Regions from separate parts of the Calidifontibacter indicus genome, predicted to be linked through region 2. Evidence: predicted binding sites of a transcription regulator. Region 2 holds the regulator's gene; the other holds the start of a gene.

Region 1 (7,260 bases), 460 kb from region 2:
CGAGCACCTTCACGCCCTGCCCGGCACCCCGGTACTTCACCACCCAGGTGCCACAGTCGTCCGCCTCCATCACGCCGGGCAACGACCCGCCTTCTTTGAGCGGGACGACGTACCTGAGGGCGTTGACGGTGGGCAGCACGCAAGGAGTCTACGGAGCAGCGGCGGAAGCCCCGCTACTGATGGGTAGGCTGCTGGACATGGAACCGGTCTACACGCCAGTCCTCTGGACGGCTCGGAGTCTGTTCGCCTTCCAGGGACTCAAGTTCGACACCGCCGGACAGGAGAACATCCCGCGCACCGGTGGCGGCGTCGTGGCCCTCAACCACTTCGGCTACATGGATTTCGCACTGTCCGGACGCATCTACCTCGACGTCGACCGGATCGTGCGGTTCATGGCGAAGAAGGAGGTCTTCGACAACAAGGTCGCCGGACCTCTCATGCGCGGCATGAAGCACATTCCGGTCGACCGATCCGCGGGTGCGGACGCGTACCGCGCGGCCGTGGACGCACTCAAGGCCGGCGAACTCGTCGGGGTGTTCCCGGAAGCGACGATCTCCCGCTCGTTCGAGCTGAAGGAGTTCAAGACGGGGGCCGTGCGGATGGCGCAGGAGGCGGGTGTGCCGGTGCTGCCCACCGTGATGTGGGGCGCGCACCGGATGTGGACCAAGGACCATCCGAAGCGGCTGGGCCGCACCAAGTTGCCGATCACGCTCGTTGTCGGCCCGGCGATCTATGTCGCACCGACCGACGACCCGGTCGAGCGCACGGCCGAACTCAAGGCCGTGATGAAGCAGATGCTCGACAAGGCCAAGGCCGACTACGAGCCGCTGACCGGCGACGACCTGGTGTTTCTGCCGAAGGCGCTCGGCGGCACGGCTCCGTCGCTGGAAGAAGCCGAGAAGCTGGACGCCGACGAGCGGGCTCGGCGTGCCGAGCGCAAGGCGGCGAAGGCCGCGGCCAAGGAGAACGGCTCGAAGTAGCGCGGCTCGCTCTGTGGCGGCCCGTGCCGGCCGCTGTCGGCCGTGCCGGCCGCTGTCGGCCGCCAGGTTTTCAACAGGCCTCTGACGGGTTCTTGGCGGGTTGTCGGCACCTCGTGGCAAGGTCGAGCACATGTCGACCGAACTGTTGGACAACGCCGTCGAACGCGTCCTGGGAGCCCTCGCCGGCCCGGGCGCGCAGCTGAGGGACGGCCAGGGCGAAGCGCTCGAGCATCTCACCCACCCGGGTGCGCGGGTGCTCGTCGTGCAAGCCACCGGGTGGGGCAAGTCGGCCGTCTACTGGATCGCCACCTCGATGCTGCGCGATCGCGGCGAAGGCGCCACCTTGGTGGTCTCGCCGTTGCTGTCGCTGATGCGGGATCAGGTCGCCGCCGCCGAGCGCGCCGGTCTGGTGGCGGCCACCCTCAACTCCGCCAACATCGACGACTGGTCGCGCATCGAGGCCGAGCTCGCCGCCGACCGCATCGACGTGCTGCTCGTCTCGCCCGAACGGCTCGCCAATCCGGGATTCGGCGCCCGGGTGCTCGACGCCCTCACCGGACGACTCGGCATGGTGGTCGTCGACGAGGCCCACGCGGTGAGCGACTGGGGTCACGACTTCCGCCCCGACTACCGCCGGGTGGTCGATGTGCTCGGACGCCTCAACCCGCAGACCCCGGTGCTCGCCACGACCGCGACCGCGAACGCGCGCGTCGTGGAAGACGTTGCGGCACAGCTGGGTTCAGACACTCTCGTGTTGCGCGGACCGCTCGCACGTTCGAGCCTCACCCTCGCGGTGACCCCGCAGATGGACCCGCTCGCACGGTTCGCCTGGGTGGCCGACCACCTGCCCAAACTTCCCGGCTCGGGCATCATCTACACGCTCACCGTCGCCGATGCCGAACGTCTCGCCGAGGTGCTGCGCACCCGACACGGCGCCGACCCGTCGCTGCAGGTGGCGGCCTACACCGGTCAGCTCGACGGCGCCGAACGCGAGCGACTCGAGGAGGGGCTGCGTCGCAACGAGCTGAAGGCACTCGTGGCCACCTCGGCGCTCGGGATGGGCTACGACAAGCCCGACCTGGGGTTCGTCGTGCACGTCGGCGCCCCGCCGTCCCCGGTGTCGTACTACCAGCAGGTCGGCCGTGCCGGCCGTGCGATCGACCATGCTCTCGTGACACTGCTGCCGTCGGCCTCCGACGAGTCGGTCTGGGACTACTTCGCCACCGCGACCATCCCGCGACCGAAGGAGGTCGAGCGGGTGCTCGAGATCCTGCGCGGGGTCGACGGGCCGATGTCGGTCGTCGCCTTGGAGGCGGAGTCGGGCGTGCGACGCACCCGTGTCGAATTGATGCTCAAACAGCTGGCCGTCGACGACATCGTCACCCGCAGCACCGACGGCTGGACGGTGACCGGCAAGGAGTGGCGTTACGACCAGGAACACTACGACTCGGTGCTTGCAACGCGGCGGCGCGAGGCGGAGATCATGCGCCGCTACGTGCGTGGGCAGGGCTGCCTGATGCAACTGCTGCAGGAGTCGCTCGACGATCCGTCGGCGGCGCCGTGCGGACGATGCTCGGTGTGCACCGGCGGCCTGCCCGACGGACTGGTGGGCGAGGCGTCCGCCGACACGATGCGTGGGGTCCGTCGGGTGCTGCGCACCGAACGACACGTATTGGAGCCGCGCAAGATGTGGCCCGGTGGGGCCTTCGGTACTCGCGGCAAGATTCCGGTCGCTGTCGCGGCCGACGCAGGGCGGGTGCTGGTGCACGCCGACGCACCGGAATGGTCGGACTCGCTGGCCGGCTGTCTTGCCGACGGGTCGGCTGCCGACCCCGAACTGCTCGAACACGCGGTGCACACGCTGTCGGACTGGGCGCAGAGCTGGACGCAGCGGCCGACCTGCGTGGTGTCGGTCGCACCCGGCGGCCTCCCGGCACTCGTGCAGTCGGTCGCCGAGCACCTCGCTGCGGCTGGTCGCTTGCCGTATGCGAACTGGCCGGTCGAGCGCGTGCCCTCCGATCTGCCGAGCGCTGATGAAGCCGCCGCGTTGAAGGAGCGTCTCGGTGCCGGGCCGCAGGCTCCGGTCAGCGAACACACCGTCCTGCTCATCATCGACCGCACCTCGTCCGGCTGGGCCGCCACGGTCGCCGCGGCCGTGCTGCGTGGGCAGGGTGCGACGCGGGTGCTGCCCTTGGTTGTGCACCGCACGGTGGGGTAGCGATCGCGCGAGCGAAGCGAGCCCGAGCCGATACCCGACCGTGTCCAAACCAGTTGATTCTCAACGTGATTTGATCCACAGCCCCTCGGGTCGGTGTCGTTTGTCCACAGGTCGTCTGCGACTGATTGTGGGTGTCGGTGGTCGTACATATGTTTGATTCATGGCCACCAGTTACGAGATCGATGAGCCTCTGAGCGAGGTCGAACTCGAGCTGCTCGAATCGGTGTTGAGTCGCAAGACGTATCGGGTGCGCCCGGTGATCACGCAGCATTCCTCGGCGACGGACATGCTGGCTGCGGCGGCGCAGTTGTGTCGGGATGCGTTCGCCAAGATCGACACCGACACGATCCGCGCGGGTGAGGGTGCGGCCACGGGGCGGGTGTCGTCGGTGGAGGAGCTGCGGTCGTTGGAGGAGACGATCCGTGCGGCCGCGGTGACGGGTTCGGTGGTGCAGGCCGCTTCGGCGATCGCGATGGCGAGGTACGCGGCGATCGACCGGGAAGTGATCGATTCCGACACCGGGTTCGCGGTGCCGGTCGAACGGCCCATCGGGCATCAGGCGGACTTCGCCGACACTGATTTGGCCGCGGCCTGCCGGTTGGCGCCCCGGACGGCCTCGACCCGGTTGGGTGCCGCGGTGACGGCGTGTACGAAAACCCCGCGGCTGGTCGAGGCCGCGGTCGCGGGTGGGGTGCCGTTCTGGAAGGTGAACCTCGTCGCGGCCGAAGTCGCCGACGCCTCCCGTGAGACCGCAGCCTTGGTCGAGGCGGAGTTGTTGGGGTCGCGCGGGTTCGCATCGTGGGGGTTCCAGAAACTGAAGTCGACTGTGCGAGCTCTGGTGACCCGGTGGGAAGCCGACGCCGCGAAACAAACGAGAAAGCGGACCGCGCGGGAGGCGATCGGGGTCTGGGCCGACGCCTCCGACATCCCCGGACTCTCGGAGTTACGTGCGGTGGGTCCGGCGGATCAGATCGCGAAGATCCACGCCGCGCTCGACCACTTGGCCGACACCTGGCGTAAACACCCCGAACAACACGCCAAAGCGCACCCCGAGCACTACTCGCAGGGTTCGGAACCGGGCGCAGCCTTCAAGCCGACACTGGGCCAGCTACGCCTCGACGCGTTGTGTGACCTCGTCACTGAAGGCTGCGACATCGGGGTCCACCTCGTCATCCACGTCCCCTTCGAACGCACCAACGCCACCAGCGACGACCATGACGACAGCAGTGACTGCGCCGACAACGGCGAAGGCGCCGGTCCGCAGGCGGCAAGCGATCCAGGTCCTCCCGAAAATGACTGTGACACAGCCGATCCGGAGACATCACACGGCTCGACCGGCCCACCAGATGGTGACGCCCATGGGAGGCCCCGCACTGACTGGGCGGAGATCCCCGGCATCGGGTTGGTCGCACCGGACACCGTCGATGCGCTGGTCGACCGGTTCGGCTGCCGGCTGACCCGGGTGCTGTTCGACGCCGACACCGGCATCACCGCGCAAACAGCGTCCGCACGCTACGAACCGCCACCGAAGATCCGGGAGTTCGTGCATTGCGGGACCGGTCGTGCCGGTTCCCCGGATGCAGCCGACCCGCGATCCGCTGCGACGAAGACCATGTGCAGGAATGGCCAACCGGCGACACCAAGGGCGCGAACCTCGCCGCGATGTGCCGGCACCACCACGACGCCAAGACCAAAGGCCACTGGGACGTCGAAATGACCGACGACGGCATCTGTACCTGGATCAGCCGCACCGGCCGCCGCTACACCACGTACCCCGACAGCGACAGCGGCCGCACCGAGAAGAATCCACCCGAGCCACGTTGAGCCGCCAGAGTCGCATCGGGCCACCAGCGTCACATCGAGCCAGCCGCGATCTTCTCAACCGGTGTGTGCGCGTGCCCGGCGGCATCCGGCGATGAACCCGACGAACGCGAGAACGACGAGCACGGCGGCGCATGCCATCGTCGGCCAGTTCCACGACGTCAGGTTGGTCGGTGCGACATTGCTGCAGCAGCGCGCCGGCGAAGCACGATGCCGTGACACCACTGACGAAGCAGTCGAAGCAGACGATGCAGAGATCACGACCCCCATCCACCGAGGCACCCGTGCCCCAGACGTCAACGCGCGGTGACGGGCCAGAATGAACGGGTGAGAACTCGTCCGAGCGTGTTGCACCTCGACCTCGACGCCTTCTTCGCCGCCGTCGAACAGCGTGACAAGCCGAGCCTGCGCGGCAAACCGGTGGTCGTGGGCGGCACCGGCGGACGCGGTGTCGTGGCGACAGCGTCGTACGAGGCGAGGGTGTTCGGGGCGAGGTCGGCGATGCCGACGGCGCAGGCCAGGCGTCTGTGCCCGCCGGGCACCGCGTTCCTCAGCCCGCGCGGCGCCGCGTATCGACGGTCGAGCGCTCTGGTCATGGAGTTGCTGCACGAACTCTCGCCCACCGTCGAGCAGGTGTCGGTCGACGAGGCGTACGTCGACCTGGCCGATGGCGACATCGAAGACTTCTCGGTCGAGGCCCTGCGCCCGCGGATCGAAATGTTGCTGGCCGAGATCTCCACTGCGACAGGCGGACTGACCGCCAGCGTCGGTGTCGCAAGCTCGAAGCAGATGGCGAAGATCGGTTCCGACCTCGACAAACCGAACGGTCTGGTGATCGTTCCGGCCGGGCACGAGGTGGAGGTGCTCGCGCCGCTGCCCGTCCGTGTGCTCGGCGGCGTCGGCCCGGTGACGGGGGAGCGGCTGCGCACCTTCGGAGTCGAGGCGGTCGCCGACCTCCAGCGCATGTCGGTCACCGACCTCGTCAGCATCTTCGGCGAGTCGCACGGACGCGGCCTGCACGAGATGGCGTTCGCCCGCGACGACCGTCCGGTGGTCACCGAGCGCGAGGCGAAGAGCATCTCGGCCGAGGAGACCTTTCCGATCGACATCGCCGACTCGGCGGTGCTCGACCGTGAACTCGTCAAACTGGTCGAGCGGGTCACCGCCCGACTGCTCGAGCACGGACACTTCGCGCGCACGATGACCATCAAGGTGCGCCACGGCGACTTCTCCACCTTCACCCGGTCGGAGAGCACCCTGCACCCGACCGGCGACCTGGCCGCGATCCTCGCCGTCGCCCGCCGTCTGCTCTCGGCCGCCGACACCGCCGCCGGCCTGCGACTGCTGGGGTTCGGCGTGTCGGGCATGTCGCCCCATGCGCAGGAGCGGATGGCGTTCGACGAGGAGGAGGTCGTCGAACCGTCCCCGGCGCAAGCGGTGACGGCTCACGACCTCGACGAAGGTTGGGGACGCGACCCGCACACCTGGTCGCCCGGGGCCGACGTCCGCCACGAGGAGCACGGCGCCGGCTGGGTGTGGGGCAGTGGGCTGGGCCGGGTCACGGTGCGGTTCGAGGGCCCGACGACCGGCCCGGGGCCGGTGCGCACCTTCCGAAGTGACGATCCTCACTTGTCCACGGCCGATCCACCCGACTGGAGTTGAACCCGCAGGAGACCCGGCTCTGGATACTGTTGGCCGGGTGACGATCCGGGTTGCCCTCCACCACCGCACGACGTACACCTTCGACGAGCCGGTGACGGTGCACCCGCATGTCGTCCGGCTGCGACCGGCACCGCACAGTCGCACTCCGATCGAGTCGTATTCGCTGTCGGTCTCGCCGAAGAACCACTTCATCAACTGGCAGCAGGACCCGTTCGGCAACTACCTCGCCCGGCTGGTCTTCCCCGAGCGCGTCAAGGAACTCGACATCACCGTCGACCTGGTCGCCGACATGACGGTGATCAACCCCTTCGACTTCTTCGTCGAGGAGTACGCCGAGCACTTCCCGTTCGAGTACGCCCCCGACCTGCGTGCCGATCTGGAGCCCTACCTGCGCCCGGTCGACGACGGCGACGAGGGCAGCGGCCCCTCGCCGCAGGTGCGGGAATGGATCGACAAGGCGGTTGCCGACGCCCGCTCCGGCGAGGACGACCCGCGCATCGTCGACTTCCTGGTCGCGATGAACAGCGCTGTGAACCGGTCGGTTTCGTACTCCGTGCGGATGGAGCACGGCGTGCAGAC
Region 2 (7,260 bases):
TTGTCAGCTTGTCGGCACCGGCGAGGCTGGTCGGCGAGGCGGCTCAGGCCGGAGCACCGACGCACGACTGGTCGTGTGCCGCCTCGACGAGCGCGTCGATCATGGCGGCCACGGCGGGCACCCGGGTGAGGTCGGGCGTGGTGACCGCGAAGACCCGGCGGTGCGACGGCGGGTCGATCGGGAGCACCTTCACCCGCGCGTTCGGGGCGGAACGCAGGATCAGGTCGGGCACCAGTGCGACTCCCAGACCCTCGGCCACGAGTCCGAGCACGGCCACGTAGTCCTCGGTCTCGAAGGCGACATCGGGGGCGAACCCGGCGCCGTCGGCCAACGCGAGCAGGTGGCCGCGACAGCGGGTGCAGCCCGCGATCCACGGCGCCTGGGCGAGGTCGGCGAGGTCGACACTCTCGTGGGCGGCGAGCGGGTGGTCGAGGGGCAGCGCGATGCGCACGTCGTCGAGCAACAGCTCACGCACCTCGAAGTCGTCGAGCTGGTCGGTCGTGAGCTCGAGCCCCTCGTAGGTGAACGCGACCGCGACGTCGCACTCGCCCGCGCGCAGCGCGGCCAACGATTCCGGCGGCTCACCCTCGGCGAAGGTCACCTGCACCTGCGGGAAACGCTTCTTCACCAGCGACAACGCCTTCGGCACCAGGGTCGACGACGACGACGGGAAGGCCATCAGCCGCACCCGGCCCGAACGCAGACCGGCGATCGCGGCCACCTCCGACTCGGCCGCGCTGATCGCGCCCAGGACGGCGCCGGCATGGCGGGCGAGCACCTCACCGGCCTCGGTGAGGCGCACGTTGCGTCCGAGTCGTTCGACCAGGGGAGTGCCCAGCCGCTCCTCCAAGCGGCGCACCATTTGGGAGATGGCAGGCTGGGAGTAACCCAGCGACGACGCGGCCGCGGTGAAGCTGCCCTCGTCAGCGATGGCACGAATCACCCGGAGTCCGGCAGCGTCGATCATGCCTACTAGCGTACGTGCGACGCGCCGAACGACCAGCGAAGGACCCGATGGACGACCGCAGTTACCTGGCTCATCGCCTGCGTGCGGGCAAGGTGCTCGTGATGACGGGTGCCGGGTTGTCCACGGATTCCGGTCTGCCCGACTACCGCGGCCCGGACGGCGTGCGCCGCGTGCAACCGATGACCGTGGCCGAGTTCCGTGCGGGTGCGGCTGCTCGGCAGCGGTACTGGAGCCGCTCCTATGTCGGCTGGACGCGGTTTCGCACCGCCGAACCGAACCCGGCACACGACCATCTCGCCCGGTTGGAAGGCGCCGGCCTGCTCGCCGCGACGATCACCCAGAACGTCGACGGGTTGGCGCAGCGCGCAGGATCCCGAACGGTGATCGAGCTGCACGGCAACCTCGGCCGCGCGATCTGCCTCGACTGCCGCAGCACCGTCGACCGCGAGTGGGTGCAGCGCGAGTTCACCCGGCTCAACCCGGCGTTCGCGGCCGATGCCGAGCGTGCGCGCAACCTTCCGCTGCGCCCCGACGGCGACGTCGACATCGACGAATCGCTCATCCACGACATCACGCTGGTGCACTGCCCGACCTGCGGCAGCGACCTGCTGAAGCCCGACGTCGTGATGTTCGGGGAGTCGGTGCCCAAACCGCTCGTCGACCACTGCTTCGACCTCGTCGCCGCAAGTCGCACGTTGCTGGTCGTCGGCTCGTCGCTCGGGGTGATGTCGGGCTACCGCTTCGCCCGCCGGGCCGCCGCGCTCGAGGTGCCGATCGTGCTGATGAACACGGGCTGGTCACGGGCCGAGGAGATCGCCACCCGACACGTCCACCGCCCCCTGCGCGAGGTGCTGCAGGAGGCGGTGTGGGACGTGCTGGGTGATGTGCCCGGGACTGACTCCGGGTCTGAATCCGGGGACTGATTCCGGGAGCTCAGACCCGGCGTAGCACCGCGGTCACCTTGCCGAGGATGACGGCGTGGTCGCCGTCGATCGGGTCGTACGCGGGGTTGTGGGGCATCAGCCACACCTTGCCGTCGCGGCGCTTGAAGGTCTTCACGGTGGCCTCGTTGTCGAGCATCGCCGCAACGATGTCGCCGTTGGTGGCGGTCGGCTGCTGACGCACGACGACCCAGTCGCCGTCGCAGATCGCCGCGTCGATCATCGAGTCACCGACGACCTTCAGCAGGAACAGATCGCCCTCACCGACGATCTGCTTGGGCAGCGGGAAGACGTCCTCGACGACCTCCTCGGCGAGGATCGGGCCGCCGGCGGCGATCCGCCCGACCACCGGCACGTAGGACGCGGCCGGCCGCTGGTCGCCGGCGCCGGTCTCGTCGACCGTGGACTCGTCGGCCGAGGTGACGCTGGAACCACCCCGCACGCCGCGCTTTTCGGCGTTGTGATCGGGGGAGATGATCTCGATCGCGCGCGGCCGGTTGGGGTCGCGGCGCAGGTAGCCCTTGCGCTCGAGCATCGACAACTGGTGAGCGACCGAACTGGGGCTGGTGAGACCGACCGCCTCACCGATCTCGCGCATGCTCGGCGGGTAACCGCGGCGGTCGACCGAGTTGCGGATGACCTCGAGCACCTTCCGCTGGCGGGTCGTGAGCGCGGTGCCGCCCTCGTCGTCGGGCAACTGGTGGATCTTGGCCATGTCGTCTGCGTCCTTCGTCGTCTCGCCGGGGCCGTGCTCGTGTCGTGCTCGTGTCGTGCTCCAGCTGCGGTGCTGGTGCCTGCGGTCAGACAGTCGGCCGACGGAGGTTGTCGGTGGTCGCTGCCAGGCTGCGAAGCATGGAAAGAGGCTATGCCGCTCGCACACAGTTATCAAACATTTGTACGACGCGTGTCTCGTTTATTTCGAACAACCGTGCTATACATCGTACAGGCGTTCTATCGCACGCGTGTGCGAGCGAACATTGGGACGACGCTCAGGCGTCGGGGATGGAGAACATCATGAGTGCAGTCGCTCACTGGGATGCACCGGTCGTCGGGCGCGAGCCGCGCACGCGCCGCCACCTGCACCTCGTGCCCGCCCAGTCTCAGGTGTCGGCGGCCGGCGAGGGCGCTGTGCGCCTGACGATCCGTGGTCGGCGCCTGGTGGCCGCCCTGGTCCTCGCGGCCATCGTCGGTGGCGGGTGGGGAGTTGGCCAGGCGTTCGCCGGCGGCTCCTCGAGCTCCGAACTCGTGGTCCGCTCGGGGCAGACCCTGTCCGAGGTGGCCCACGCTGCCTACCCGCAACTGCCGGTCGGCGAAGCCGTCTACCGCATCCAGCGCGCCAACGGCCTCAACAGCCTTCAGGTGAGCGAGGGTCAGCGTTTGGTGGTCCCGCGCTGAGCCTGCGCTGATCACGTGCATCTCGTGGCCCGGTGTCGACCTGATCGGTCGACGCCGGGCCTCGTCGTTCGGTCGGTCGCGGAGGCGTGTCCCGATCGATTTCGAGGTGTTGCAAGTCCGTGACCTGCGCATTTGCGGGCTCGGCCGGAGCGGGCCGAATTCGCCACGCCGGGGCTGTTGCATCTTGGGGTCGGACCGGAATAGCATCCCTACATCTAGTAGTTACACCGTTGTAAGTTGTCCACATGTAGGTCCCCAGCTAGTCAACAGGATCCACGGACTTCTACACCGGTTTTCCACAATCGACCCCCAGATCGATCCGAAAAGGCCTCGCGGCCCGGGCATTCCTATGCCCATCGCGGGCTCTGATCGATCGTGACGCCACCCGGAGGTGACCATGCACTGCCCGTTCTGCCGACACGACGACTCGCGGGTCGTCGACAGCCGCAGCAGTGACGACGGCACCTCGATCAAGCGGCGTCGCCAGTGCCCGTCGTGCGGGAAGCGGTTCTCCACCTTGGAGACCGCGAGCCTGACGGTGGTCAAGCGGTCCGGCGCGAGCGAGCCGTTCTCCCGGCAGAAGGTGCTCGTCGGCGTCCGCAAGGCCTGCCAGGGGCGCCCGGTCAGCGAAGACCAACTCGCGTTGCTCGCCCAGCAGGTCGAGGAAGGCATCCGTTCGGCGGGAGCCGCCGAGATCGACGCCCACGACGTCGGTCTGGAGATCCTCGGCCCGCTGCGCTGCCTCGACGAGGTCGCCTATCTGCGGTTCGCCTCGGTCTACCAGGCGTTCGACGACCTCGACGACTTCGAGGCGGCGATCGCATTGCTGCGCAGCGAGCGAGACCTGCAGCAGACCGACGCCGGTGACAGCGACAGCCACGTCGACGGTGATGCGGGTGGAGCCGAAGACACCGGCGAGGTTGTCGGTGGTCGCGGCAAGACTGGTCGCACCACCACCAGCTGAGCCGCGCGGCCGACAGCACGCACAGCACCAGCACGCACGGCACCACGAGTAAGTCACACAGTCGAGAAATCCAGTCGAGAAATCACGGAGGAGCAGGAACATGACCGAGACGACCAACGCGCGCGCCAAGGCACGCCGCGGCGGCAAGGGCGTGAAGGTGGAACGCATCTTCACGACGCCCGGAGTGCACCCCTACGACGAGGTCACCTGGGAGCGTCGCGATGTCGTCCAGCAGAACTGGAAGACCGGCGAGACGATCTTCGAGCAGCGTGGGGTCGAGTTCCCCGACTTCTGGTCGCTGAACGCCTCCACCATCGTCACCACGAAGTACTTCCGTGGTGCGCTCGGCACCGACGCCCGTGAGTCGAGCCTCAAGCAGCTGATCGACCGCGTCGTCCTCACCTATGTGAAGGCCGGCAAGGAGTTCGGTTACTTCGCCAACGACGACGACGCCACCCTGTTCGAGCACGAGCTCACCTGGTCCCTGCTCCACCAGGTGTTCAGCTTCAACTCGCCGGTGTGGTTCAACGTCGGCACCAAGAGCCCGCAGCAGGTTTCGGCCTGCTTCATCCTCGCGGTCGACGACTCGATGGACTCCATCCTCAACTGGTACAAGGAAGAGGGCTTCATCTTCAAGGGCGGCTCCGGTGCCGGCCTCAACCTCTCCCGCATCCGTTCCTCCAAGGAGCTGCTGTCCTCCGGCGGCACCGCGAGCGGCCCGGTCTCCTTCATGCGCGGCGCCGACGCGTCCGCCGGCACCATCAAGTCCGGTGGCGCCACCCGTCGCGCGGCGAAGATGGTCGTGCTCGACGTCGACCACCCCGACATCGAGGAGTTCATCGAGACCAAGGCGCGCGAAGAGGACAAGATCCGTGCGCTGCGCGACGCCGGCTTCGACATGGACCTCGGCGGCAAGGACATCACCTCCGTCCAGTACCAGAACGCCAACAACTCCGTCCGCGTGAGCGACGAGTTCATGCGTGCGGTCGAGGAAGGCAAGCAGTTCGGTCTGCGCGCCCGCGGCACCGGTGAGGTCATCGAGCAGGTCGACGCCCGTGAGCTGTTCGACAAGATCAACAAGGCCGCGTGGGAGTGCGCCGACCCGGGTGTGCAGTACGACGACACCATCAACGCGTGGCACACCAACCCCGAGTCGGGGCGCATCACCGCGTCCAACCCGTGCTCGGAGTACATGTCGCTCGACAACTCCTCCTGCAACCTCGCGAGCCTCAACCTGCTGAAGTTCCTGAAGGAGGACGACACCTTCGACGTGCCGACCTTCCAGAAGGTCGTCGAGATGGTCATCACCGCGATGGACATCTCCATCTGCTTCGCCGACTTCCCGACCGAGGCGATCGGCAAGACCACCGTCGACTACCGCCAGCTCGGCATCGGTTACGCCAACCTCGGTGCGCTGCTGATGGCCACCGGCCACGGCTACGAGTCCGAGGGTGGCCGCAGCCTCGCCGCTGCCATCACCTCGCTGCTCACCGGTGCGGCCTACAAGCGGTCTGCCGAGATCGCCGGTGTCGCCGGTTCCTACGCCGGCTACGCCCGCAACGCCGAGGCGCACAAGAAGGTCATGCGCAAGCACCAGGCCGCCAACGACCAGGTGCGCACGCTCGGCACGATGGACGCCGACATCCACCGCGCCGCGACCAAGGCGTGGGCCGATGTCATCGAGCTCGGTGAGAAGAACGGTTACCGCAACGCGCAGGCCTCGGTGCTCGCGCCGACCGGCACCATCGGCTTCATGATGGACTGCGACACCACCGGTATCGAGCCCGACTTCTCGCTGGTGAAGTTCAAGAAGCTCGTCGGTGGCGGCTCGATGCAGATCGTCAACCAGACCATCCCGCGGGCGCTGAAGAAGCTCGGCTACCAGGGCGAGCAGATCGAGGCGATCGTCGAGCACATCGCCAACAACGGTCACGTCGTCGACGCCCCGGGTCTGAAGACCGAGCACTACGAGGTCTTCGACTGCGCGATGGGCGAGCGTGCGATCAGCCCGATGGGCCACGTCCGCATGATGGCGGCCTGCCAGCCGTTCCTGTCGGGTGCGATCTCCAAGACGGTCAACCTGCCGGAGACGGCTACCGTCGAGGACATCGCCGAGGTGCACATGCAGGGCTGGAAGCTCGGCCTCAAGGCGATCGCGATCTACCGCGACAACTGCAAGGTGGGTCAGCCGCTGTCCGACGCGAAGGCCAAGGAGAAGCCGGCCGCCGCTGAGGTCGAGCCGGAGAAGGTCATCGAGTACCGCCCGGTGCGTCGCCGTCTGCCCAAGCGTCGCAGCAGCCAGACCACGTCGTTCGCGGTCGGTGGCGCCGAGGGTTACCTCACTGCCTCCACCTACGACGACGATCAGTTGGGTGAGCTGTTCCTGAAGTTCGGCAAGCAGGGTTCGACCCTCGCCGGCGTGATGGACGCGTTCTCGATCGCTGTCTCGGTCGCCCTGCAGTACGGCGTGCCGCTGGAGACCTACGTCGAGAAGTTCACCAACATGCGCTTCGAGCCGGCCGGTATGACCGACGACCCCGACGTGCGGATGGCGCAGTCGATCATGGACTACGTGTTCCGTCGTCTGGCGCTCGACCACCTCGACTTCGAGACCCGGTCGTTCATGGGCATCCACTCCGCCGAGGAGCGTTCTCGTCAGCTCGAGACCGGTTCGTACGCGCCGACCGAGCAGGACGACGTGGAGGGTGAGCTGGAGAACTTCTCCCAGTCCGCCGCCACCAGCCAGGCGCCCAGCAGCCAGGCACCGCGGGTGCAGGCCGAGCAGGTCGTCTCCGGCGCCGGTGCGGCCGACGTGCGTGAGGTTTCGGCCGAGATCCACTCCTCGGCCGAGCTGATGGAGAAGTTCCAGGGCAAGGCTGCCGACGCTCCGATGTGCATGACCTGCGGCACGAAGATGCGCCCGGCCGGTAGCTGCTACGTCTGCGAAGGCTGCGGCAGCACCTCCGGCTGCAGCTGATAGCCGGCCGTCGAAG

What was found. The regulator LexA, encoded in region 2, represses DNA repair genes until DNA is damaged. The targets are predictions, from matches to a motif close to TCGAACANNTGTTCGA.
Region 1: a site for LexA is predicted at 3,340-3,355, ahead of DFJ65_RS10675 (13E12 repeat family protein). Genes of this name have one in related genera too.

The regions. Positions count from the first base shown of each region.
Region 1 covers NZ_QTUA01000001.1:2,246,951-2,254,210, forward strand. The annotation lists gene DFJ65_RS10660 (HipA family kinase) at 1-139, opposite strand, end outside; gene DFJ65_RS10665 (lysophospholipid acyltransferase family protein) at 198-980, shown strand; gene DFJ65_RS10670 (RecQ family ATP-dependent DNA helicase) at 1,111-3,198, shown strand; gene DFJ65_RS10675 (13E12 repeat family protein) at 3,359-4,915, shown strand; gene DFJ65_RS10685 (DNA polymerase IV) at 5,347-6,681, shown strand; gene DFJ65_RS10690 (transglutaminase family protein) at 6,719-7,260, shown strand, end outside.
Region 2 covers NZ_QTUA01000001.1:2,707,888-2,715,147, reverse strand. The annotation lists gene DFJ65_RS12910 (LysR family transcriptional regulator) at 44-967, opposite strand; gene DFJ65_RS12905 (Sir2 family NAD-dependent protein deacetylase) at 1,015-1,890, shown strand; gene lexA (transcriptional repressor LexA) at 1,901-2,623, opposite strand; gene DFJ65_RS12895 (LysM peptidoglycan-binding domain-containing protein) at 2,923-3,303, shown strand; gene nrdR (transcriptional regulator NrdR) at 3,701-4,267, shown strand; gene DFJ65_RS12885 (vitamin B12-dependent ribonucleotide reductase) at 4,368-7,244, shown strand.